Regions from separate parts of the Clostridium sp. FP1 genome, predicted to be linked through region 2. Evidence: predicted binding sites of a transcription regulator. Region 2 holds the regulator's gene; each other region holds the start of a gene.
The links. The regulator Rex, encoded in region 2, represses fermentation and respiration genes when NADH is low (regulators of the CRP and FNR family bind a similar motif). The targets are predictions, from matches to a motif close to ATTGTTAANNNNTTAACAAT.
Positions count from the first base shown of each region.

Region 1: G9F70_RS10690 (DUF5692 family protein) is a predicted target of Rex. The motif match lies at 5,139-5,158, and genes of this name have one in related genera.
Region 3: G9F70_RS04205 (acetyl-CoA C-acetyltransferase) is a predicted target of Rex. The motif match lies at 5,100-5,119, and genes of this name have one in related genera.

Region 1 covers NZ_JAAMNJ020000001.1:2,212,096-2,219,969, reverse strand. Annotated here, with positions in the region: gene G9F70_RS10705 (FAD-dependent oxidoreductase) at 1-1,298, opposite strand, end outside; gene hypB (hydrogenase nickel incorporation protein HypB) at 1,347-2,018, opposite strand; gene G9F70_RS10695 (oleate hydratase) at 2,200-3,969, opposite strand; gene G9F70_RS10690 (DUF5692 family protein) at 4,090-5,070, opposite strand; gene G9F70_RS10685 (TetR/AcrR family transcriptional regulator C-terminal domain-containing protein) at 5,211-5,783, opposite strand; gene G9F70_RS26980 (hypothetical protein) at 5,950-6,072, opposite strand; gene G9F70_RS10680 (NAD(P)-dependent oxidoreductase) at 6,240-6,875, shown strand; gene G9F70_RS10675 (DsbA family protein) at 6,897-7,523, shown strand; gene G9F70_RS10670 (Rrf2 family transcriptional regulator) at 7,635-7,874, shown strand, end outside.
Region 2 covers NZ_JAAMNJ020000001.1:590,346-598,219, reverse strand. Annotated here, with positions in the region: gene G9F70_RS03095 (electron transfer flavoprotein subunit alpha/FixB family protein) at 116-1,126, opposite strand; gene G9F70_RS03090 (electron transfer flavoprotein subunit beta/FixA family protein) at 1,140-1,922, opposite strand; gene G9F70_RS03085 (acyl-CoA dehydrogenase) at 1,936-3,075, opposite strand; gene G9F70_RS03080 (short-chain-enoyl-CoA hydratase) at 3,153-3,932, opposite strand; gene G9F70_RS03075 (redox-sensing transcriptional repressor Rex) at 4,134-4,772, opposite strand; gene abc-f (ribosomal protection-like ABC-F family protein) at 5,118-7,043, shown strand; gene G9F70_RS03065 (M14 family metallopeptidase) at 7,730-7,874, opposite strand, start outside.
Region 3 covers NZ_JAAMNJ020000001.1:826,647-834,520, reverse strand. Annotated here, with positions in the region: gene hydG ([FeFe] hydrogenase H-cluster radical SAM maturase HydG) at 1-1,370, opposite strand, end outside; gene G9F70_RS04220 (TM1266 family iron-only hydrogenase system putative regulator) at 1,418-1,663, opposite strand; gene G9F70_RS04215 (polysaccharide deacetylase family protein) at 2,016-2,813, shown strand; gene pssA (CDP-diacylglycerol--serine O-phosphatidyltransferase) at 2,919-3,437, opposite strand; gene G9F70_RS04205 (acetyl-CoA C-acetyltransferase) at 3,689-4,867, opposite strand; gene G9F70_RS04200 (sigma-54 interaction domain-containing protein) at 5,256-6,968, opposite strand; gene gltS (sodium/glutamate symporter) at 7,160-7,874, opposite strand, start outside.

The DNA.
Region 1 (7,874 bases), 1.6 Mb from region 2:
TCTGATTTTAGTTCTTGGTCTGCAATGAATTTTTTAATTTCATCAACGGCAAGGGCTTCATCTACACCCGCTCTTGTACAAGCATCTTCACATTTTCTTGGACAAATACGTCCACAGACTGCTGGGAAAGGATTTTCTTTCTTTATAAGTTCTAGAGCTTCACTATACCTTCCTTGAGATGCCATCTTGATATAGCCTTGAACTGCTATGTGAGCTGGGCATTCAGATTTACAGGGGCTTGTTCCACCATCCTCAACAAATTTACGATTACGATAATTAAAATTCCACTTATCTTTTCCCCACTTCGTATCCCTTGGTGTATCTTTTTCCTTAGGCTCTATAACAGGTTTCTTTGTACATAAATTTTGTCCTAGTGTTGCTGCACTTGCTTGACAATTTTCTACACACTCTCCACAAGCAACACATTTATCTTTATCAACTACTGCTACATAGTTTGACCTAGACCAATCAGGATTTTTATAGAAGGTTGTATTTCGAAGTCCGAAGCAAGAACATCCGCAGCAATTACAAATGGCAAGGGCATTTCCTGGTCCTGATAAATTTGGTATAGAATGTACCAACCCCTCTTTTTCAGCTTGCTTGCAAATAGCAATAGCCTCTTCCCTCGTAATTTTTCTGCCCCTTCCTGTACGAATATAGTACTCAGCAGCAGGTCCAAGCTGAATACACATTTCTTCAACAGTATGCCCACAACCTTGCCCTATAACTCTCATGGATGTACGACATGAACAATCCGCAACAGAGAAAACCTTATGCTTATTAAGAAGGTTTGCGATTTCTTCATAAGAGGCTCTTCTTGTCTCCCCCTCAATAGCAGTTTCGATTGGGATAACTCTCATTACGCCAAGCCCTACTGGAATATTTCCTGCCATTAATCCCCCTAATTTTCTTGTATATTCTTCAAAACACTCGGCAATTACTGGATACTTTGCAACATTTCCTTTGTTTGCAACCATGTATTCCATTACACCAGGAACATAAAGCTCTAGGGAGTACTTATCAATTCCTTCTTCTTCATCTATTTTAACAACACCATCAATTGCCATTTTAAATAGTATTTTCTCTACTTCATCAGCAGGTTTGCCGCAAAGGCCCGCAATTTCCTTTACACTTTTTGGTTTGCGAATCTCAAGCTTAAGTGCTATCTCTGCCATTTCATCTGTAACAACGGGCTCTAGAATTCTATATTCTGGGTCTGTTGGTTTTACTTTTACTATCCCGCCAGTAATCCCAGCAGCAATCTTATTGGCTAGTTCAAGTACTTTTTTCTTTACCACATTATTTCCCCCCCAAATTTAATCCATTATTTCATATAATTATGGGTGCTATTTTTCATTCCAATTTTTTACTTCTGTACGTATCCACTGTGTCCATTCATCCATTCCCTCACCTTTTTTAGCAGAAATGGGGATAACCTTAATATTCGGATTCAATTTTTTTACACGTGCTTTCACTGCTTCTAAATCAAAATCAAAATAACCTATTGCATCCATCTTGTTAATTAATAAAACGTCCACAATGGAAAACATTAAAGGATATTTTAGAGGTTTATCATCGCCTTCTGGTATACTTAAAATCATGGCATTTTTTGATGCACCAGTGTCAAATTCTGCTGGACATACCAAGTTTCCTACATTTTCTAAAATAGCGAAGTCAACGTCTTCTGTTCCAAGGCCTATTAACCCTTGCTTAGTCATATCTGCATCTAGATGACACATGCCACCTGTGTGCAATTGGATTACTTTTGTACCAGTCTTAGAAACAGTATTAGCATCAACATCTGAGTCAATGTCGGCTTCTAAAATGCCAATTCTCATTTCATCTTTTAAAGCTTCAATAGTTCTTAAAATAGTTGTTGTTTTACCCGAGCCTGGTGATGACATTAAATTCAATAAAAAGGTCTTGTCTTTTTTCAATTGTTCCCTAAGCAAATCCGCCTGCTTGTCATTATCTTCAAACACACTTTGTTTGATTTCAAGAATTTTATATATATCCAAATCAGTACCCCTCCATTTTATATTAATTTTTTTCTCAAATCCTTATAACTCTGGTCAAGATAAGTATTTATTGTACAACTTCTTCTAAATATTTTTCAATAGACATATAAAAGTAAATCATAACAGCCGACTAAAAATAAATTAGCCGACTGAGATAACTTACCTCTGTATTTATATTGGTTTAGATCATTTTATACCTTTTCAACAAATCTCCAATAACTGTTCCAGAAACCATCTTCATGGTTTTTTCGTTCATAAATTTTTCCATAAATGGGAGGTTCAATTCAGTAATTTTTTTACCATCCATCATTTTTACTGTAGAATCTAAGAGTTGACGGACATCATAGCATGAATTAAATGCCTCTGGAACCCCACGATCTATGCCTAGCAATGTATAAACTGCCTCCATAGCTGTTCTAACTGAATACTCGGTTGTAAACACTGTGTCACGAGGTGTGTCAGCAAACTGACCAAGGAAAGCAAAGTTCTCGCAGCCCTCAGGCACAACCTTAGGTCTGTCACCTTCTGCTCTTGGCATAAAGAATGCAGTAACATACGGCATCATGCAAGGGATAGAGATTGCAGATTTTGTAGCCATATCATGAATCTCAGATTCAGGCACACCCATATGATAAAGCCATTCCTGGGTAATTTCCACGCCTGTACATTCTCTCATTGGTTTCTTTATATAATTTCCTGGAATCTCGGAGAATAAACCATATACCCAAACTACTAGCTGATCTTTTGGTTGAGATTTAAAGTGAGGTTGTCTATTTACAGTATAGCTCATAAGCCAATTTGAGTCTTTTGCAGTAATGATACCACCGGAAACAACCTTTCCGCTAAATGGGTCACGTTTGCAAATTTTCTCAATATATGGAGGAATTCTGTCATCAAGTGTGGTAATTGTAGAAGATTCCCAAAATGTTTCTTCTGTACTAGTACAGAATTTATCGGGATCACCGAAAGCTGGGTCTTGTTTCGCAATATTTCTCCAAAGCTGCCAACAACCGCCTATAGATTTATCAAATTTTGGTGCGTGGTTTTGATCACCTAGGGTAGAATTTTCTGTGCAACTTCCATTAGTGACAAATACTAAATCATTTTTAGTAAGTTCTATAGTTTCTTCCTTATCCTTATGTTTATAAACAATTTCCTTAGCAAGCTTTTTGCCATTTTTAATATCAAAAATAACATTTGTTACCACCGTATCATATTGGAACTTAACGCCATGAGCTTCAAGATATTTTACCATTGGTAGAATTAATGACTCATATTGATTGTACTTGGTAAATTTCAAAGCAGATAAATCTGGAAGGCCCCCAATGTGATGAATAAATCTCTGAAGGTAAAGCTTCATTTCCAATGCACTGTGCCAATCTCTGAAAGCAAACATGGTTCTCCAATAAAGCCAGAAGTTAGAATTAATAAGTTCCTCTGAGAACACATCCGAAATCTTCTTATCATACAAATCTTCATCACGACTCATAAATAGTTTAACAAGTTCCATAGAAGCTTTATCACTTAATCCAAACTTTCCATCGGTATGGGCATCCTCACCTTTATTCATCGTTACTCTCTGCAAAGAATAATTTGGATCTTTTTTATTTAGCCAATAAAATTCATCTAAAACAGAAACATCTTCCGTCTCAATAGAAGGAATAGAACGGAACAAATCCCACAAGCATTCAAAGTGGTTTTCCATTTCACGACCACCACGAATAATAAATCCCTTTTGACTATCATTAATACCATCGCAAGCTCCGCCAGCGATACTAAGTTCTTCAAGAATATGAATATTATCACCTTTCATTTGACCATCACGTACTAAAAAACATGCAGCTGCCAATGACCCGAGTCCAGCTCCAACTAGGTAAGCAGATTTTTTGTCTACATCAACTGGTTTTAAAGGACGTGCAAATGCTTCATAATTTCCATTGCTATAATACATATTAAATACCTCCTAAAAACTAATATTCTTTATAACTTGATTATAAAAAAAATTTTGAGACATCACAATAGACAATAAATGCATTTTGTCTAATTATGAGTAAAATGCTTGTGTTTATATTTACTCTGCAAGCGCTTTGATTTCTTTAAATTCTTTCAAATCTGTATAAAGTTCGCCAAGATAAGGATTTCTCTTTGTCTTAACTACTTTGTAAATCATGTAAACAAATACTGCTATATTTACAGCTAGTGCTATGAAGCTAAATGCAAATAGTGCCCCTTTATTGTAAGATGACGACACGACAAAAGCACCCTTATCAATAAAGGCTGGGAATGTCTGTGCAAACATACACCATATAGCCAGTGTTTGTGCACGATGCTGTAGCCATGCTCCTTTTCCCACTGTAAATGCACAGAGGGTTGGCGCTAGTAACAAAGCAAGACCGCAATACCAAGCATGTCCCGGAAGACAGTTATAAGTATAAGCAAAATTCCATAAATCATAGGCTATAATCCAAAACCATAGCATATCAGGCCACAACATATCCTTGCTGCCATCTTTTGAAGTCTGTTTCTTTATGCAAATTCCAAACCATCCGGTTATAGCAATGATGTTTAGAATACCCGCTATACCATTCATAAAATTCCAGTTACCACCAAGTACATACATGGCTTCATCTGCTAACGTCCCCCCACCAGCATACTGAATGCCAACTTGGAAATCACGAATTACTGCCTCCATAATGTTAATTGCAAGAATAAGAGGTGGAAAACATAATATCCATTTTTTATCAGATAATCTCCACTCTTTACCTGTTAATTTATTTTTCCCCTTAAAGTGCCTGATGCACCAAAAACCTATACATCCAGCTGTAGACGAATACACCTTTGCTAAATGGAACCAGTCTGTATAAGTTGTGTCACTTAGTACCGTAAACCATAATATTGAAAGTACTATTGGTAAAACAACAAAACTAAACAAACCAACATACTTAAATCTGCGAGCTACTTCATTAAAGGCAAAGAGCGCTACGAAAACAATTATCCAAACACCCCATACACTTAATGCTGATGCCCCGTTGGCATAGTTAAAATTAAACATATTATCCCCCCTAATATAAACATCTAGTGTTTTATATATATAGTATTTTATATATCTATTGTATAATTTTTGTCAAATTCATTTCAATAGACAAAAAAATGAAAGTGTCTATTTTATACACTTTCATTTATCTAAAATAATTATTCTTTTATTTCTTCTTCAAATGCAAGAACAGAACGAGGAATACTTCCGGTTATCATGGTCAAGAGCTTTTTAAGGAGATTTTCGGGTTCTTCTTCCATGCCTTCACTTACCCAGTCTATAATCAGCCCATTAAACACATGTCTATAAAAATTAACTATGAAAACATGATCTTTATCCTTTAATTTTACTGTGGTTTTTTCAACACACTCATCTACCACATCATCTAATAATCTGGTAGAAAGATTTGTAAAGTAGGTATTAAACTCACACCAATAAGAAGAGTTATATACATGTAGAATCATTTTCGAGTTTTTCTTCAGATAATTCATTGTAGCCAGGAAACCGCCTCCCCAGGTTTCAAAGGTTCTGTTTTGAGCAATATCTGTTGATAATTCCTGAAAAAATATAAATTTAAAAACATCCATGATATCAGTAAAGTGATTATAAAAAGTTTGCCTGTTTACATTGCAATGTTCACAAATTTCCTTTACTGTAAGCTTATCTATAGATTTTTTGGTTAATAATTGTTTAAACGAGTTAATTATTGCAGTTTTAGCATTCTTTTTCATAGACTTCTCCTCTAATACAAAAATAGGTTTTATCTTTTTTCAATTTGAATAATGGAAAAGGTTACCTATAAAGGATTATAACATCAAATCCATATTAATTAAATATATTAATTAACTATTTTTTACTCATTTTCCAGTTAAATATTTGCAAACACGTTTTCCTATACTACCACAGTTTCCACAATGACTTTTCCTTGTATTTTTCATCAACCTCTTTTTCAATTAATTCAACGGCAATTTTACTGTACCTGTTAATTTCCTGGACCTCGGAGGCGCTAGATGGTGACAAAGGAACACGCTCCCTACCCTACTAGGGTGTTTTTAAAAAAAACTAAAAAAAACAGTTGACAAATTTTCTTGTTGTAACTATAATGAGTACAACGGCAGTCGTAATCAAGTAGGTTACATTAATAAATATAACTTAATGATTAAAATTAAATTTGGAGGATGATAAATATGAAAATAGCAATTATAGGTGCAAATGGAAATGTAGGTAAGGTGATTTTGGAAGAAGCCCTAGCAAGAAATTATGAGGTTACAGCAATTGTTCATAATCAAGCTAAATATATAAATAAGCAAGGTAGCTTAAAAATAATTCAGGCAGATGCATTTGATGAAACAAGCTTAGTAAATGCAATAAAAGGAAATGACCTTGTTATTAGTGCTTTTGGTCCAAAGCTCGGAGCAGAAGATAGTTTATTAGTTGTTACAAAAAATTTAATAAATGCAACAAAAAAAGCTTTGGTACCTCGACTTATCGCTATCGGTGGAGCAGGAAGTCTATACGTGGCTCCTAGCCTTAAATTAGGTGATTCAGAGAACTTTCCTGCTGATTGGAAACCAATTAGCTCAGCACATACTAGTGCCTTAGAACTTTATAAAAATGAAAATGAACTGGACTGGACAGTTTTAAGTCCTGCAGCCCTATTTGAATCTGGAATCAGAACTGGAAAATATAAGCTTGGTAAAGATGATTTAATTGTAGATGATAAAGGCGCAAGCAAAATTTCTTTTCAAGACTATGCACAAGCTCTTCTTGACGAAGCTTCAAATCCAAAATTTTCTCGCCAAAGATTTACTATTGGATACTAATATTTTAGGAGGTATAAAAATATGAAAAATAAAGTATATTACATTATGGATACAATGTGTGGATGGTGCTATGGTTTTAGCGATGTTATTACTAGAATCCATAAAAATCATAAAGATAAATATGACTTTGAAATCATACCTGGAGGTATGTGGATAGGTGATGAAGTTAAAACCATGGACACTCGTCTAGGTGAATTTATAAAAACTAGCAATGTTAGAGTAGAGGCCTTAACTGGTATACACTTTGGTGAAGGCTTCAATAAAAATGTATTAGATAGCAGTGATAGAATTCTTGATAGCTTGCCAGGTGCAAAAGCAGTGGTTCTCTTTCAAAAATTAAATAAAGACATGTCCTTTGATTTTGTAAAAAAAATACAGGAGGCCTTCTTTGTAAACGGAGAAGACATGAATGATATTTCTATCTATAGCAAAATTGCCGAAAGTTTTGGTGTTTCTAAAGAAGACTTTGAGAAAAAATTTCTTTCAGAGGAATTGATGGAAGAAACTTTTGAATACTTTAAAAAAGGAGAAAAATTAGGAGTACAGAGTTTTCCAACGATTATTCTTGAAAAAGATAATAAACGAACAATAATAGCACAAGGCTATAGCAATTTTAAGGGACTTGATAAAATTCTATTGGAAGGATAGGCGTCTATGTGATAGTATTGTTTGTGTATAACTCATAACTCCTAATAAAAAGTTGAAATAATTTTAAATTAGGATTCATAAGCAATAAATAGATAAAAAGGGGTTTTGGTCATGAAAATAAGTAGTCGATTCCCGGTAGCAGTCCATATATTATCTATTCTATCAATTTATGCAAATCCATTGCCCACCTCAGATATGATTGCAGGAAGTGTGAATACCAATGCAGTGGTAATTAGAAGAATACTTGGAATGCTTAAGAATGCAGGCCTTGTTGATATGAAACGCGGAACTGGCGGTTCCTATCTCACTAAACATATTGAAGATATAAGTTTATTAGAAGTATACAAAGCG
Region 2 (7,874 bases):
CTCCTCAAATTTCATTTTATTTAAAACTAAAAGTAGTAACTTTTTTTAAAACTTACTCTAATACTAAATTCTAGCATTAGAGCAAGTTCACTTTAATTAAAGCTATTTAATTATATTATTTTTCATCATTTAATGCATTGATTTGATCTACCATTTCAGGGAGAACTTTTGTATAATCTGCAGCTATTGCAATATCTGCAACTTTCATGATAGGTGCAGATGCATCCTTGTTTATAGCTATTATAAAATCAGAATCTTGCATACCAGCTAAATGCTGAATTGCTCCTGATATACCACAAGCTATATACACAGTTGGTCTAACAGTTTTTCCTGTTTGTCCTACTTGAAGTGATTTATCTACCCAACCATTCTCAACTGCTGCTCTAGATCCTCCAACAACTCCGCCTAGGCTAGTTGCTAGTGTTTCCAGTATTGCAAAGTTCTCTTTAGATCCAACGCCACGACCACCAGATACAATGATATTAGCTTCTCCAATATCTGCTATATCTTTAGCAAGCTTTACAACTTCTAAAGTTTTAGTTCTGATATCAGCTTCTGTTAGATTTACAGTAACTTTTTCAATCTTGCAAGTTCTATTTTTATCTTTAGCTAATTTTTCAAAAACTCCTGGTCTAATAGTAGCCATTTGTGGTCTATGATCGGAGCAAACTATTGTAGCCATCAAGTTTCCTCCGAATGCTGGTCTTGTCATAAGTAAATTTTTAGTTTCTGTATCTACATCCAAGGAAGTACAGTCAGCTGTAAGTCCTGTTGAAAGTCTTGCTGCTACCCTTGGTCCTAAATCTCTTCCTAAATAACTTGCTCCAATAAATATGACTTCTGGCTTTCTTTCGATAGCAAGTTCACAAATAACTTTTGCATAGGCATCAGTTGAAAAGTGGCCGAGTAGTGGGTGCTCAGCTACTATAATTTTATCTGCGCCAAATGCTATGAGTTCAGCCGTCATAGCATCTGTTTTATCTCCAAGTACTACCGCTGTTAATTCTACTTTTAATTTATCTGCTATTTCCCGTCCCTTACCTAAAATCTCAAGTGATACTTTTTGAAGTTCTCCATCTCTTTGCTCAGCAAAGACCCAGATTCCTTTATAATCTTCTATATTCATGCTAAATCCCTCCTTAAATAAAGTGGTTTTCTTTTAATTTTGAAACTACATACTGAGCTGCTTCTTTAGGTGGTAACTTTACAAGTTCTCCGTTTCCTTTAGGTTCTTTAGTCATAGACTTCTTAACCTTTGTTGGCGAACCGCTTAGTCCAAGAAGAGCTTTATCTGCTCCAATAATATCTGCATTCCAAACTTTAACTTCTTTATTTTGATACATATCAAAAATGTTTTTTATATTCATGTATCTTGGCTGATTTAACTCTTTTATAGCTGTTAAAAGAACCGGTGTTTTAACTTCTATGTTTTCATATCCATCTTCCCAAGCTTTTCTAACTTTTAATCCGCCCTTAATTATTTCAACTTTTTCAACGTAAGTTATTTGAGCAAGACCTAAGTGTTCTGCTATTTCCGGACCAACTTGCGCTGTATCTCCATCAATTGCTTGTCTACCTGCAAAAACTACATCGTAGTCTAATTTCCTCAAAGTTGCTGCCAGTGCATGTGATGTAGCTAATGTATCTGCTCCTGCAAATGCTCTGTCAGATACTAATATTGCGTCGTCCGCTCCCATAGCTAGTGCTTCTCTTAGCGCTTTTTCCGCTTGTGGTGGTCCCATACTTATAACGGTTACATAAGCGCCATCGCTATCTCTTAATCTTAGTGCTTCCTCTAGTGCATTTTTATCATCTGGATTTATGATTGATGGAACTCCTTCTCTTATAAGGGTTCCTGTCTTTGGATCTATTTTAACTTCATTTGTATCTGGAACTTGTTTTAAACATACAACTATATTCACTTTTAATCCCCTCCTACTTTAATAAGTTTGCAGCGATAACCATTTTTTGTACTTGTGAAGTTCCTTCGTAAATCTCAGTTATCTTAGCATCTCTCATCATTCTTTCTACTGGATATTCTTTTGTATATCCATATCCTCCGAAGATTTGAACAGCTTTAGTTGTAACTTCCATAGCTGTTTCTGATGCGTATAATTTTGCTCTAGCAGCTTCTAAACTGTATGGAAGGCCATTATCTTTATTCCATGCTGCCTTATATACTAAAAGTTTTGAAGCTTCAACTTTAACATCTAGTTCAGCCATCATCCATTGTAAACCTTGGAATGCTGATAGAGGTTTTCCAAATTGTTTTCTTTCTTTCATGTATTTAGCTGCTGCTTCTAGTGCTCCTTCTGCAATTCCTAGTGCTTGAGCTGCTATACCAATTCTTCCTCCGTCAAGAGTTTTCATTGCTATACCAAAGCCTTTTCCTTCTTTTCCAAGCATGTTTTCTTTTGGAACTATGCAATTTTCAAATACAAGTTCAGTAGTTGAAGAGGCTCTTATTCCTAATTTATCTTCGTGTTTACCAATTGAAAATCCAGGAAACTCTTTTTCAACTATGAAAGCAGTAATTCCTTTTGTTCCTTTGCTCTTATCAGTCATAGCAAAGACTATAAATGTATCCGCTACTCCGCCATTCGTGATAAATATTTTCGAACCATTTAATATATAATTATCGCCCTCTAAAACCGCTGTAGTTTGTTGCTCAGACGCATCTGTTCCTGCATTCGGCTCAGTTAATCCGAACGCACCTAATTTTTCACCTTTTGCAAGTGGAATTAGATATTTTTTCTTTTGCTCTAATGAACCAAACATGTCTATTGGGCCCGCGCATAATGAAGTATGGGCTGAAAGTATAACGCCTGTAGTTCCACATGCTTTTGATAATTCTTCAACAGCTATAACGTAAGATAAATTATCTCCACCCGCTCCACCAAATTCAGTTGAAATTGGAATACCAAGCATATGATATCTAGCCATTTTCTCTACAGTTTCCATAGGAAATCTTTCTGTTCTATCTATTTCTGCAGCTAATGGTTCAACTTCGTTTATTGTGAATTCCCTTACCATTTGTTTTACAAATTCTTGTTGTTTTGTCAATGAAAAATCCATAACCCTTCCTCCTCACTATTCTCTGATAAAAATAATAATTATTATCTTTATCTTGTTTTTTTAAATTTTATATTTATTTATTTATTTTTAAAGCATTTTTCTGATTTTTCAAGAAATGCTGTCATTCCACTTTTTTGATCTTCTGTGGCAAAGCACGCGCCAAAAATTTCAGCTTCATAAATCAAAGCTGTATCTATATCCATTTGCATACCCCTATTGATTGCTGTTTTACACAACTTAACAGCTATAGGTGCGTTGTTAACAATTTTTTTAGCTAATAGTTTTGCTTCTTCAATTAAATTTTCAGGTTCTACTACCTTATTAACAAGCCCTATTCTTAAGGCTTCTTCTGCATTAATAATTTCTGCAGTAAATAATAATTGTTTAGCCATACCTGTACCTACAAGTCTAGCGAGTCTTTGGGTACCTCCAAATCCAGGTGTTATTCCAAGACCTGCCTCTGGTTGTCCAAATTTTGCTTTTGATGAAGCTATTCTAATATCGCAAGCCATAGAAAGCTCACAACCTCCACCTAGCGCAAAACCGTTTACTGCTGCTATTATAGGTTTTTCTAAAGTCTCTAGTTTTCTAAATACTTTGTTTCCTAAATTTCCAAATCTTCTACCACCCATTGCATCGAGATCTTTCATTTCTGAGATATCAGCGCCTGCAACAAAAGCTTTTCCCCCGCCTGTTATAATTACTGCGTAGATTTGGTCATCACTAGCAATTTCATCAATTGCGAGTTCTAGCTCTTTTAACGTTTCTGTATTTAATGCATTTAGAGCTTTGGGTCTACTAATTGTAATAACTGCAACTTTGTCTTCTTTTTGAAGAACAACATTTTTGTATTCCACAACAATCCACTCCTTACGAATTAATATATTATTAACAATTTGTTAATAATATAACAATTAAGATTGAAAAAAAATAATTGAAGTACTTTACTCCAATTACATTATATCTCTTTTCTGCACTTATTTCAACAAAAAAAACACCTTTTTATTTAAAAACAGTGTTTTCCAACTTTTAATTATGCTAAGTGTTCCACCACTATTTTATGGATATGTCCTGTCATTCATTAAACAACTGAGGGTTAAAAGACTTTCACTTAAATGGACATTCTCCACTATTATTTCTTCTGGTACATCTAAATCTACAGGTGCGAAATTCCATATACCCTTAACCCCATTTGTTACCATCATATCAGCCACTGTTTGAGCATTGTTTTTGGACACACAGATTACACCAATGTCTATGGGTGTTTCTTTTAAAAATCCCACTAACCCATCTATATCTATTACTTCAACATCTCTAATTTTCAGTCCTATAAGCTTTGGATTAATATCAAAAATACCCGCTAAGTTAAATGCCAGCTTTTCAAAATTAGTGTAATTTGCAATAGCTTGCCCAATATTGCCTGCACCTACTATTATCATCTTATATTCTTTTGACAATCCTAGTATTCCGCTGATTTCATTTAATAATTCTTTTACATTATACCCGTACCCTTGTTGTCCAAAATCTCCGAAGCAATTCAAATCTTGTCTAATTTGAGATGCTGTAAACCCAATTTTCTCCCCTAATTCTTTTGAGGATATTCTATCTACATCATTTTTTAAAAGTTCTCTTAAGTATCTATGGTATTTAGGCAATCTTTTAATAACTGCCATTGATATATTCTTTTTTCTTTCCACAGTTTACATCCCTCCACCAACATCATAAATTTCATATTATTTATTTTACCACACTATTATAAGTTAACACTACTTTTTATTACAAATTTAATAGTTCTTATTGTATTTTCCCCATTTTACTTCCTTTCTACACTATTTTTTAAAATTAATCCCACATATATTTGTTTTTCACTACAAAAGTTTCAATATAAATAGTACAATATTATATGAATGAACTTTAATTGTTATTTATAATTAGTAGAGTCTCATATTTTTAGCAATTCAACTACATTAATTACTTCAAATAGCATTGCATTTTATTATTGTAATAATATTTTAATACTACAGAGTAGGAAGGTGAACATAATAATAGTTCTAAGTTGCAAAGATATTCACAAAAGTTATGGTATAGATGTTATTTTAGACAAAATAACTTTTAGTATAAATGAAGGTGAAAAAGTCGGTTTTATTGGTGCTAATGGAGCTGGTAAATCTACACTTTTCAAAATACTTACAAATCAATTGGATTCTGATAATGGTGAGCTATTTATAGATAAAAACAAAAGAATTGGTTATCTATCTCAGGATCTAAGATTAAATTCCAATAATACTATATACGAAGAAACACTTTTAGTATTCGATAATCTATTAGCCTTAGAAAAAAACCTTAAAGATTTAGAATCAAAAATGAATGAACCTTATGATGCTTCAAAAGAAGAATACACTAACAGAATAATAAAAGAGTATACATTAACCTATGACCTTTACAATAATCGCGGAGGATACACCTATAAAGGAGAAATTAGTAGGGTTCTTAAAGGACTTGGCTTTATGGAAGAAGATTACAATAAGCCAATTAACATATTAAGCGGTGGTCAAAAAACTAGAGTTGCACTATGCAAGTTATTACTTAAAAATCCAGATGTACTTTTACTGGATGAACCTACTAACCACCTAGACTTAGATGCTATAGAATGGTTAGAAGATTATTTGAAATCCTATAAAGGGACTATGTTTATAATATCCCATGATAGATTCTTTTTAGATGCTATTTCTAATAAAACCTTTGAACTGCTTAACGGTCATGTAGATTGTTATAATGGGAACTATACAACTTTTATTGACTTAAAGAAGAAAAATTATGAAATTCAGTTAAAAGCCTACAATTTGCAGCAATCAGAAATAAAAAGACAAGAGGATATTATAACTAAGTATAGGTCCTTTAATAGAGAAAAAAGTGTAAGGGCTGCAGATAGCAGACAAAAATCTTTAAACAAAATGGAAAAGATCGATCTACCTGATAGAGATCCTAAAGAAACTAGGATGAATTTCGAAACAGAAATTAAAAGTGGAAATGACGTTCTTCATATAGAGAATTTATCAAAATCATTTGGAGATAATCTTTTGTTCCAGAATTTAAATTTAGATATGAAAAGATCAGATAAGATTGCTCTTATCGGTGAAAATGGTCGTGGGAAAACCACTCTTTTTAAAATTATTATGGATAAAATGGCCAGTGATACAGGCATAAAAATATTAGGAAAAAATATTTTTGTAGGATATTATGACCAAGAACAATCAAATTTGAATGATAGAAAAACTATAATAGATGAGGTTTGGGATGAATTCCCTAAACTTACTACCACAGAAGTGCGCAGTGCATTAGCTGCATTTTTATTCATAGGAGAAGATGTATTTAAAAATATATCCGCGTTAAGTGGTGGAGAAAGATGCAGGATAAATCTTCTTAAAATCATGCTATCTAAATCCAATTTCTTACTATTAGATGAACCAACAAATCACTTGGATATTATGTCCCGTGAAGCCTTAGAAGAATCAATCCTAGGATATGACGGCACCGTTATTGTAATATCCCATGATAGATATTTCTTAAACAAGGTAATTACTAAAATACTTGAATTAAATCAAGATGGCCTCAAAGAGTATTTAGGTAATTATAATTATTATATAGAAAAAAAGAAAAACCCTCTTAGGTTCCAAGTGGAAGAAGCCCAGGCCGGGATGTCAAAAACTCAAATTAATTTTGATAAAAAGAAGAAAAGAGAAGAATCAAAGTTAGAAAAACAAAAGAAAACGGACCTAAAAGACCTCGAAGATAAAATTTCTTCATTGGAACAAGAATCGGAAAAATTGAATAACGATCTTTGCCTTGAAGAGGTTTATTCAAACCCTACTCGAAGTTCTGACGTAAATAATCAACTTTCAAATGTTAAAAAGGAACTTCAAGATCTTTATGCAGCTTGGGAAGACTTTTTAGATGACGCAGAATAAAAATAGTGCCATTAAAGATACTATAAAAAAAGTATGAAATTTATCCTGCGTGCCTTGCAAACGGGCTCGAAACTGGAAATTCCATTTAAAATTCTAATCTTTTGCGATATAAAATTTCCTATCGCTCACATTCGCCATCCTGGCTCAGGTTCGCTAGCCTGTCGTCCTGACAGGCTTACGGAAATTTTATATCGCAAAAGAAGAATTTTTAAATGGAATTTCAATGTTTCTTCGCTTCTTATTGCAATGCACTACGGATAAATTTCACACTTCCCATATATTACTATTTTAACAAGCATCAAAAAGACTGCAGACAGAATACAAAAGTTCAGAAATATATAATAAGTTACAGACCCTTAGTTTATTTAGTAAACCTTAAGGTCTTTTACTATGAAAAATAATAGGTATTGGTATTTTTTCTTAGATTATGCTAACAAAAGTATATATTGCGCAGAATGCATTTGAACAAGCCTTAGTAATTCAAAATTTATTTTTTTGCAACTACGTAAAGAAAAAAGCATGTTTGAGCGACAGCGAGTTTGCTTTTTTTAGCAGATGCAAATAAAATAAATTTTAGAATTACTTGGCGAAGTGAAAGCATTTTAGCAATATATACTTGACCTTATAGCCTAATATAAGAAAAAACGCTTAATTAAATTTCATACTCCTTTAGTGTTTATAAAGGATTAAACCAATGCTCCTTCTAATAATACTTTGATGTTATCCTTATAAATTTTATTAAATTGACTTATTGGAAGAGGATTTTCTCCTAGTCCAACCTCAATGGTATAACCAGGTTTTCTATATTTATCTATAAACCAATCCTTATAT
Region 3 (7,874 bases), 240 kb from region 2:
TCCTTCGTTGCCTCTCTTGATTTTTCATTTGGTATCTCTTCAAGTCCTTTTCTTATAGTTTCTTCTACTATTTTATTAATATTTTCATCACCATAATCCAACATAAATTCCTTTAATGTTAGAAGAGCGTTGGGCTGACATACATTATGGATCTGTCCATTTTTTGCAAGTCTCATGAATCTGTCACCAGTTCTTCCTTCTCTATAGCAAGCAGTACAATAACTTGGAATATACCCACTTTCACATAAGCTTTTTATGATTTCTTTTGGCGATCTATGGTCTCCAATCTCAAATTGTGGTTTTTCTTCACTTTTATGACCGCTATATTCATCAGCATATCCACCAACTCCAGTACAAGAACCTGCACTAACTTGAGATACACCTAAGGCTAAAACTTCTTCTCTAAATTTTACATCTTCTCTTGTAGATAAAAGCATTCCTGCATAAGGAACGGCAAGTCTTAACACTGCAACTAATTTTTTAAACTGCTCATCTGTTACTAAATATGGATAATCTTTAAGACTTACATTTTCTGCGGGTCTTAATCTTGGTACTGACACAGTATGAGGTCCTACACCTGTAGACTCTTCTAAATGCTCTGCATGCATTAGCATTGCTATTGTATCGTATTTATATTCATATAAACCATATAACACTCCAATACCTATGTCGTCTATGCCTGCCTGCTTTGCCCTGTCCATTGCTGTTGTATGATAATTATAATTATGCTTCGGTCCCTTTGGATGGAATCTTTCATAGGTTTCTTTATGGTAGGTTTCTTGGAACAATATATAAGTTCCTATCTCTGCCTCTTTAAGCATTTGATATTCTTCAACGGTCGTAGCAGCAATATTTACATTTATTCTTCTTATACTTCCATTTTCAAATTTTATTGAATATATGTTTTTTATGCATTCAAGTACGTATTCAATTGGTGTATTAACAGGATCTTCTCCCACTTCAAGGGCTAATCTTTTATGCCCTAAACTTTCTAAAATTTTCACTTCTTCTTTTAGCTCTTCCATATTAAGTTTTTTTCTTGAAATACTATCATTTGAATGCTTATACCCACAATACTGACAGTTATTTATGCAAAAACTGCTTACATATAATGGTGCGAAAATTACTATCCTTTTGCCATATATTTTTTCTTTAATTTCTTTAGCGCTTTTAAATATTTCTTGTAATAATTCGGTATCTTCTATATTCAAAAGCACAGAAGCTTCTCTATGAGTAAGCCCAACGCAGGTTTTAGCTTTGTTTAAAAGTTCCACTACAAAAGCTTTATCCTCAGCCATTTTCTTTCCGTATTCTATAGACTCATTTATTTCAGAATCAATGATAAAATCCTCAGCTTTATATTCTTTCATTTTTAAATTCCTCCAATATTTTTTATTTTTTCTACTATATTTTTTCTCTATTGCTTAGTTATTGCAGCTTTAACATTTACCCCTGGAATCTTTCCAATCTTACCTGTCATTGCACTTATTTCGTCCATGGTTCCATCTACAATTATAGAAATTACAAATATTCCTCTATCCTTGTAAGGCACTCCAATTCTTCCTACAATTAAATCCCCAAAATCGTGCAGTATGTCGTTAACAAAAGTAGCATTAGTAAATTCTTCTATTATAATTCCTACAACGCCAATTCTTTTTTCCATATTATCCCTCTATTCTTTATGCCATGTTTTTTTAGCACAAGGTATCCAAAATTTCCGCCAAATAATAAAACCTTCTACAAAATGTAAAAGGTCAAAGTATACCTATTAATATTTAATACTTTTACCCTCCTTTTGCTTAGATAAACTCTTAACAATTAGGTTCGAATTTATAATAATTAATCATCACCTAAAGTTCTGATTAATTAGTTTGTTTTCCATACAGTCAGAAAATTCTTTCTATACGGAACAAGGTAATTATACAAAATTTTAGTATTGACTGTCAATCATTTATCAATGATTTATCAATTAAAAATATGCTGCTTTAATATACATTTCTTTGGGTAAACTAATTATGAAAAAATTAAAGGTAGGCGATAATATGACTCTTAGAAAACGATATATTCTTCTTTTTTTTATTACTCCTATTATTCTATTATTTTTAACTAACAGTGCTGGCAAAAATAATATAGTAAAAAATAGCCCAGCATTTATATCTTTAAATTTATTTTGTAAAGACTCCGCTGATATAAACCCTTCAAAAATTGCTTATTTAACTTTTGATGATGGCCCTACTTATATTGTTACACCTGCACTATTAGATGTATTAAAAAAACAAAATGTAAAAGCTACTTTTTTTGTGGTAGGTAAAGAAATTGAAGGAAAGGAGTCAATTCTTAAGAGAATATATAATGAAGGTCACGGTATAGGTCTTCACACCTACAGTCATAATTTTAAAAAAATATATAGAAGCACGGAGGGTTTTATTGATGAAATGACAAAAACCTCCAATAAAATACAAGAGGTTACAGGTTTTGCTCCTAAGATTATTAGATTTCCTGGTGGTAGTTCTAAGCGCTTAAATGCTCTTTCTTTAGATGCTCTTCATAAAAACAATTTTAAAGTGTACGATTGGAATGTTAATATATATGATGGTATAAACCCTAATTTAAGCGTGGACCAGCTTATTTGCAACTCAAAAATAATTAAAGGCAATAAAGATGCAGCCATAATTCTAATGCATTGCAATTTCAATAATAAAAACACTGTAGCCGCTCTACCTAAAATCATAAAATATTATAAAGATTTAGGCTATGAATTTAAAGCTATTACTGAAGATACACCTGAATATTACTACAGATTTAAAAATTAAAAAAAGCCTCACCATAAGGTGAGGCAACTACAATAATTGCATTTTAAAATATATTTTATTAAAATTCCATTACAATATTATTTAAACTTATGTCTTATTATACTATTACATTTTTTTAAATTTAAATTTACTTACCATCAAATAAGATAATACAATCATTAAAAAAATAGTAGGTCCTAAATTTAGAGGTCGATTAAACACAAATAGTGCATACAGCGCCAAAAATGTGCCTGTAATGGTGATAGGAATCCCTGAAAAAACTCCATCAAAATCTGTAATATTATATTTTGCTAATCTATAAGCTCCTGCTACTGGAAAAACTAAAACCATTAAATATCCAATATACCCTAGCTCCACAAAATTATAAATATTAAATATTAATATGGAAGGTGCTACACCAAAAGATATTAAATCACATAATGAATCTAACTCTTTGCCTAAATCATTATCTACTTTTAAAAACCGAGCTATTCTTCCATCGTATCTATCAAATATTCCTGCTAAAAGAATAAATAGTGCTGCTAATTTATAATTGCTCTCAAAGCTCATAAGTATAGACATAATTCCACAAGACATATTGCTTAATGTGAAAATGTTTGGAAGCGCATTTTTTATTTTAACCATCTATATCACTCCTATAATTATAATTATACCATAATAGTTCCAGTTATTCTTTACTATTATGCCACATTATTATTAAATCCATCTTAAATTTTTTTTATTCCTAATTTACCATAAAAAAATCAAATTAATTTTTGATAATATGTAAATATTCAACCTCTCTTTTAATTAATTTCAGAAAGATTAATAAATAATTACATGGTTTTCTTGCAAATAAAAAAGACCAGTATTTTTTTACTGGTCTTTCATTTAATTTATCTTTGAACAATAATGGCCGTTCCTTGACCTCCACCTATGCATAAGGTAGCAAGTCCAGTTTTAGAATCTCTTTTTATCATTTCATGTATTAATGTAACAAGTATTCTTGCTCCTGAAGCCCCTACTGGGTGACCTAATGCTATTGCTCCACCATTAACATTTACTATTTCTGTATTAAATCCTAAATCTTTAGCTACAGCTAATGATTGAGCAGCAAATGCTTCGTTAGCTTCTATTAAATCTAAATCCGCTACAGTCATTCCTGCTTTTTCTAATGCTTTTCTAGATGCAGGAACTGGTCCATATCCCATTATTTTTGGATCTACCCCACCTGATGCATAAGCTTTTATTGTAACTAAAGGTTTAACGCCTAGTTCCTCCGCCTTTGCCTTTGACATTACTATAAACATAGCTGCACCATCGTTTATTCCTGATGCATTACCAGCTGTTACAGTACCGTCTTTTTTAAAGGCAGGTTTTAATTTTCTTAGTTTTTCTATAGTTGAACCAGCTTTTGGAAATTCATCTGTATCAAATATTATTGGGTCACCTTTTCTTTGAGGGATTGAAACTGGAACAATCTCATCTTTAAATTTGCCTTCTTTTATAGCTTTTTCAGCTTTCAATTGACTTTTTAAAGAAAATTGATCTTGCGCTTCTCTTGTTATATTCCATTTCTCTGCGATATTTTCTGCAGTAACGCCCATATGATAGTTATTAAATGCATCCCAAAGAGAATCATTAATCATAGTATCAACTATTTTTCCATCTCCCATTCTTGCACCCCATCTATTGTTTGGAAGTGCATATGGAGCATTACTCATGCTTTCTGTTCCACCTGCTAGTACTATATCTGCGTCTCCACACATTATAAATTGTGCTGCCATGCTTACAGCTCTTAGTCCTGAACCACATATTTTATTTATTGTAAGAGCTGAAGATTCTTCAGACATCCCCGCGTATATAGCTATTTGTCTTGCAACATTTTGTCCAAGTCCCGCTTGTATTACATTACCAATAACAGCTTCCTGTATTAGTTCTGGTTTAACACCTGATCTTTTTATAGCCTCTTTAGCTGCAATAGTTCCTATTTCTACAGCTGACAATTTTGATAATGCTCCACCAAAACTTCCTACTGCTGTTCTCACTGCTGACACAATTACTACGTCTCTCATATATATAACCTCCATTTATTTATTCCACTAATAGCTTATTACAATATAATAGGAATTTATCATTTGCTTTAGCTTTTTTTCCTATGTATACTTACACAGCATTTTTCATGCCAAGTTAAGAAATTCTTCTACATCACACTATATCAACGTCTTTTTTTATTATAACACAACTTATAACTTTAAGTGTAAACTTAGTTTACACTTAAAGTCCCCCTAATTCTCACGCTTCAAGTTTGTTAATATTATAACTTTATTGTTAAAAAAAACGCCAAAAGTATTTTCAATACTTCATATATGTATACATTTAGTTTTTCATATAATTCTTGCCTAATACACTATAACTATCATTCATATTAAATAACACATGTACACAAAGTTTACATGTGTACTATTGTAGATTGGCTATTTCCATTAAATTATACCGGTTTAATTTTTTGTATAATCCAGCTCTACTAAGCCCTAATCTTTTCGCTGTTTCTCTTTTATTTCCACCTGTTTTTTCTATACACTCCATAATAAGATCCTTTTCAATAGTTTCAACAACATCTTTCAAATAATTATTTTCTAATGAATATTTTTTTATATTATTTTTAATTATCTTTTCTGGCAAATGCCTTGGCATTATACAAAGCTCTGCATCAAGCAAGTTTATAGATCTTTCTATTACGTTTTCAAGTTGCCTTATATTTCCAGGCCAACTATAAGATTTTAAATAATCAATGGCCTCGCTAGAAATACCTTCGGAATAAACCCCATATTTTTTACTTATTTTTTTTCGAAGTTCATTTGATAATTCTTCAATATCTTCCGTCCTTTCTCTTAAGGAAGGTAATTTCAAATGCATAACATCCAATCTGTAATACAGATCTTCTCTAAACTTTCCATCTTTTATTAACCCTTCTAGTGACTTATTAGTAGAGGCAATAATACGTACATCAACTTTTATAACATCATTTCCACCAACCCTGACTAACTCTTTTTCTTGAATAACCCTTAAAAGTTTAACTTGCATATTCATAGGCATATCACCAATTTCATCTAATAAAATGGTGCCTCCATTTGCGTGTTCAAACTTACCTTTCTTACCTGATCTTTTAGCGCCAGTAAAAGCTCCTTCTTCATATCCAAACATTTCTGACTCAAAAAGCTCTGCTGGGATAGCTCCACAATTGATTTTTACAAAAGGTTTTAAACACCTTCTACTGGCATTATGAATAGAATGAGCAAAAAGTTCTTTACCAGTTCCACTCTCACCAGTAATTAAAACGTTTGACTCTATTTTAGCTACTCTTTTGGCCATTTTCATTACCTCACGGCTCTTAGCACTATGTCCTATAATATTCTTAAAAGTATATATTGCTTTTCCATCCCCGCATAACTCATTTTTATAGTATTCAACTTCTTTTTCCAAATTCCACAGTTTATTACTCAATATTTTGAAATTGCTCAAATCCTTAAACATTACTTTTCCAATGGCCCCTACAACTTTACCATGTTCTTTTATAGGAACTCTCATAGAAATCATTTTATGCCCATTAGCCTCTTGAAGTTCTCCAAATTGTTTTTCCCCAGTTTTTGCTACTATATGTAATTTTGTGTTTTCAATAACCTGAGTCACATGCTTTCCCTCTGGATTTTTACAATTAATAAGTTCTTTATATGCATTGCTCATCATAGTTATTATTCCATTTTTATCTACTACAACTACACACTCATTTACAGTATTAATAATTGTATTTAAAATGCTTTCGGAATCGTCACCATCATCTCGCAGGTTTACAAATAGATTATCTCCTTTTTCTTCACTAAATATTTGGAGTGCACCTATAACTTCACCCTTAACAGTTATTGCGCTGCGGGTTACAATAAACTTTCCCTCTTTTATATTTCCTTGCGTTTCTCCCTTTTCAAATACCTTTAATAATTCACTATGTGGAAATATATCTAATATATTTTTTTCTATGCTATCTTCTGCATTAACCCTTAACATTTTTTCAGCAGCTTTATTAATGATTTTTATGATGCCTTTATTGTCTATAACAATAACCCCTTCATTAATACTGCATATAACTTCATTATAGTAATCATTAATTATATCCATTTGTCACCTTCCTTAAAGCTTATGCCCTAATTATAAAGTTCATACTTTTTTTTATCAAGCCATAAGTTTAAAATCCTTTACAAAGACTCCATTTATGCCTTAGAATAAAAATAGCGAGATATTTTCTCGCTATTTTTGACTTTTTTATTATTACTTATACTTTTAACTATTTCGTAAAATGCACATGCTTATTATTTCCCAAAAACCTCAATAAACATTGTAATAACTCCAGTATTACAGAAATCTATAAATAAACTTCCCACCAGTGGCACAATAAAAAACGCCCTTGGAGCATGACCATATTTCGCTGTCATAGCTCCCATGTTGGCCATTGCGTTTGGTGTAGCACCCATGCCAAATCCACAATTACCAGAAGCCATTACAGCTGCATCATAATCTCTCCCCATTAAATTGAAAGTTACAAAATATGCAAAACATCCCATTAAAATCGTCTGAGCTAATAACATTACTATTAGTGGCATTGCTAAATCTGCTAATTGCCATAGTTTTAGTCCCATAAGCGCCATAGATAAGAATAATGATAATGAAACTCCTCCTATGATATCGATTTCATCTTCATAGACCTTATATAAATTTGTAGAATCAGATATATTTCGAAGTATTGCAGCTGCAAACATAGCACCTATGTATGGTGGGAAAGTCCTGCCTGTTTTTTCTAGTAAAAAAGATATAATTGTACCTATTCCCATGGCTAAAAAAATCTGAGACGTAGCACCCATAAAATTGTCAGGGTTTAACTGTTTTTCAGTGTTTTCTTTTGTTACAGCTGCCTCTTTGTAATCATGTGAATTAATCATTTTCATAGGATATGAAAGATTATTTTTTTCAATTAGTCTTTTTCCTAAAGGTCCTCCAATGATACTGCCCATAATTAAACCAAAAGTT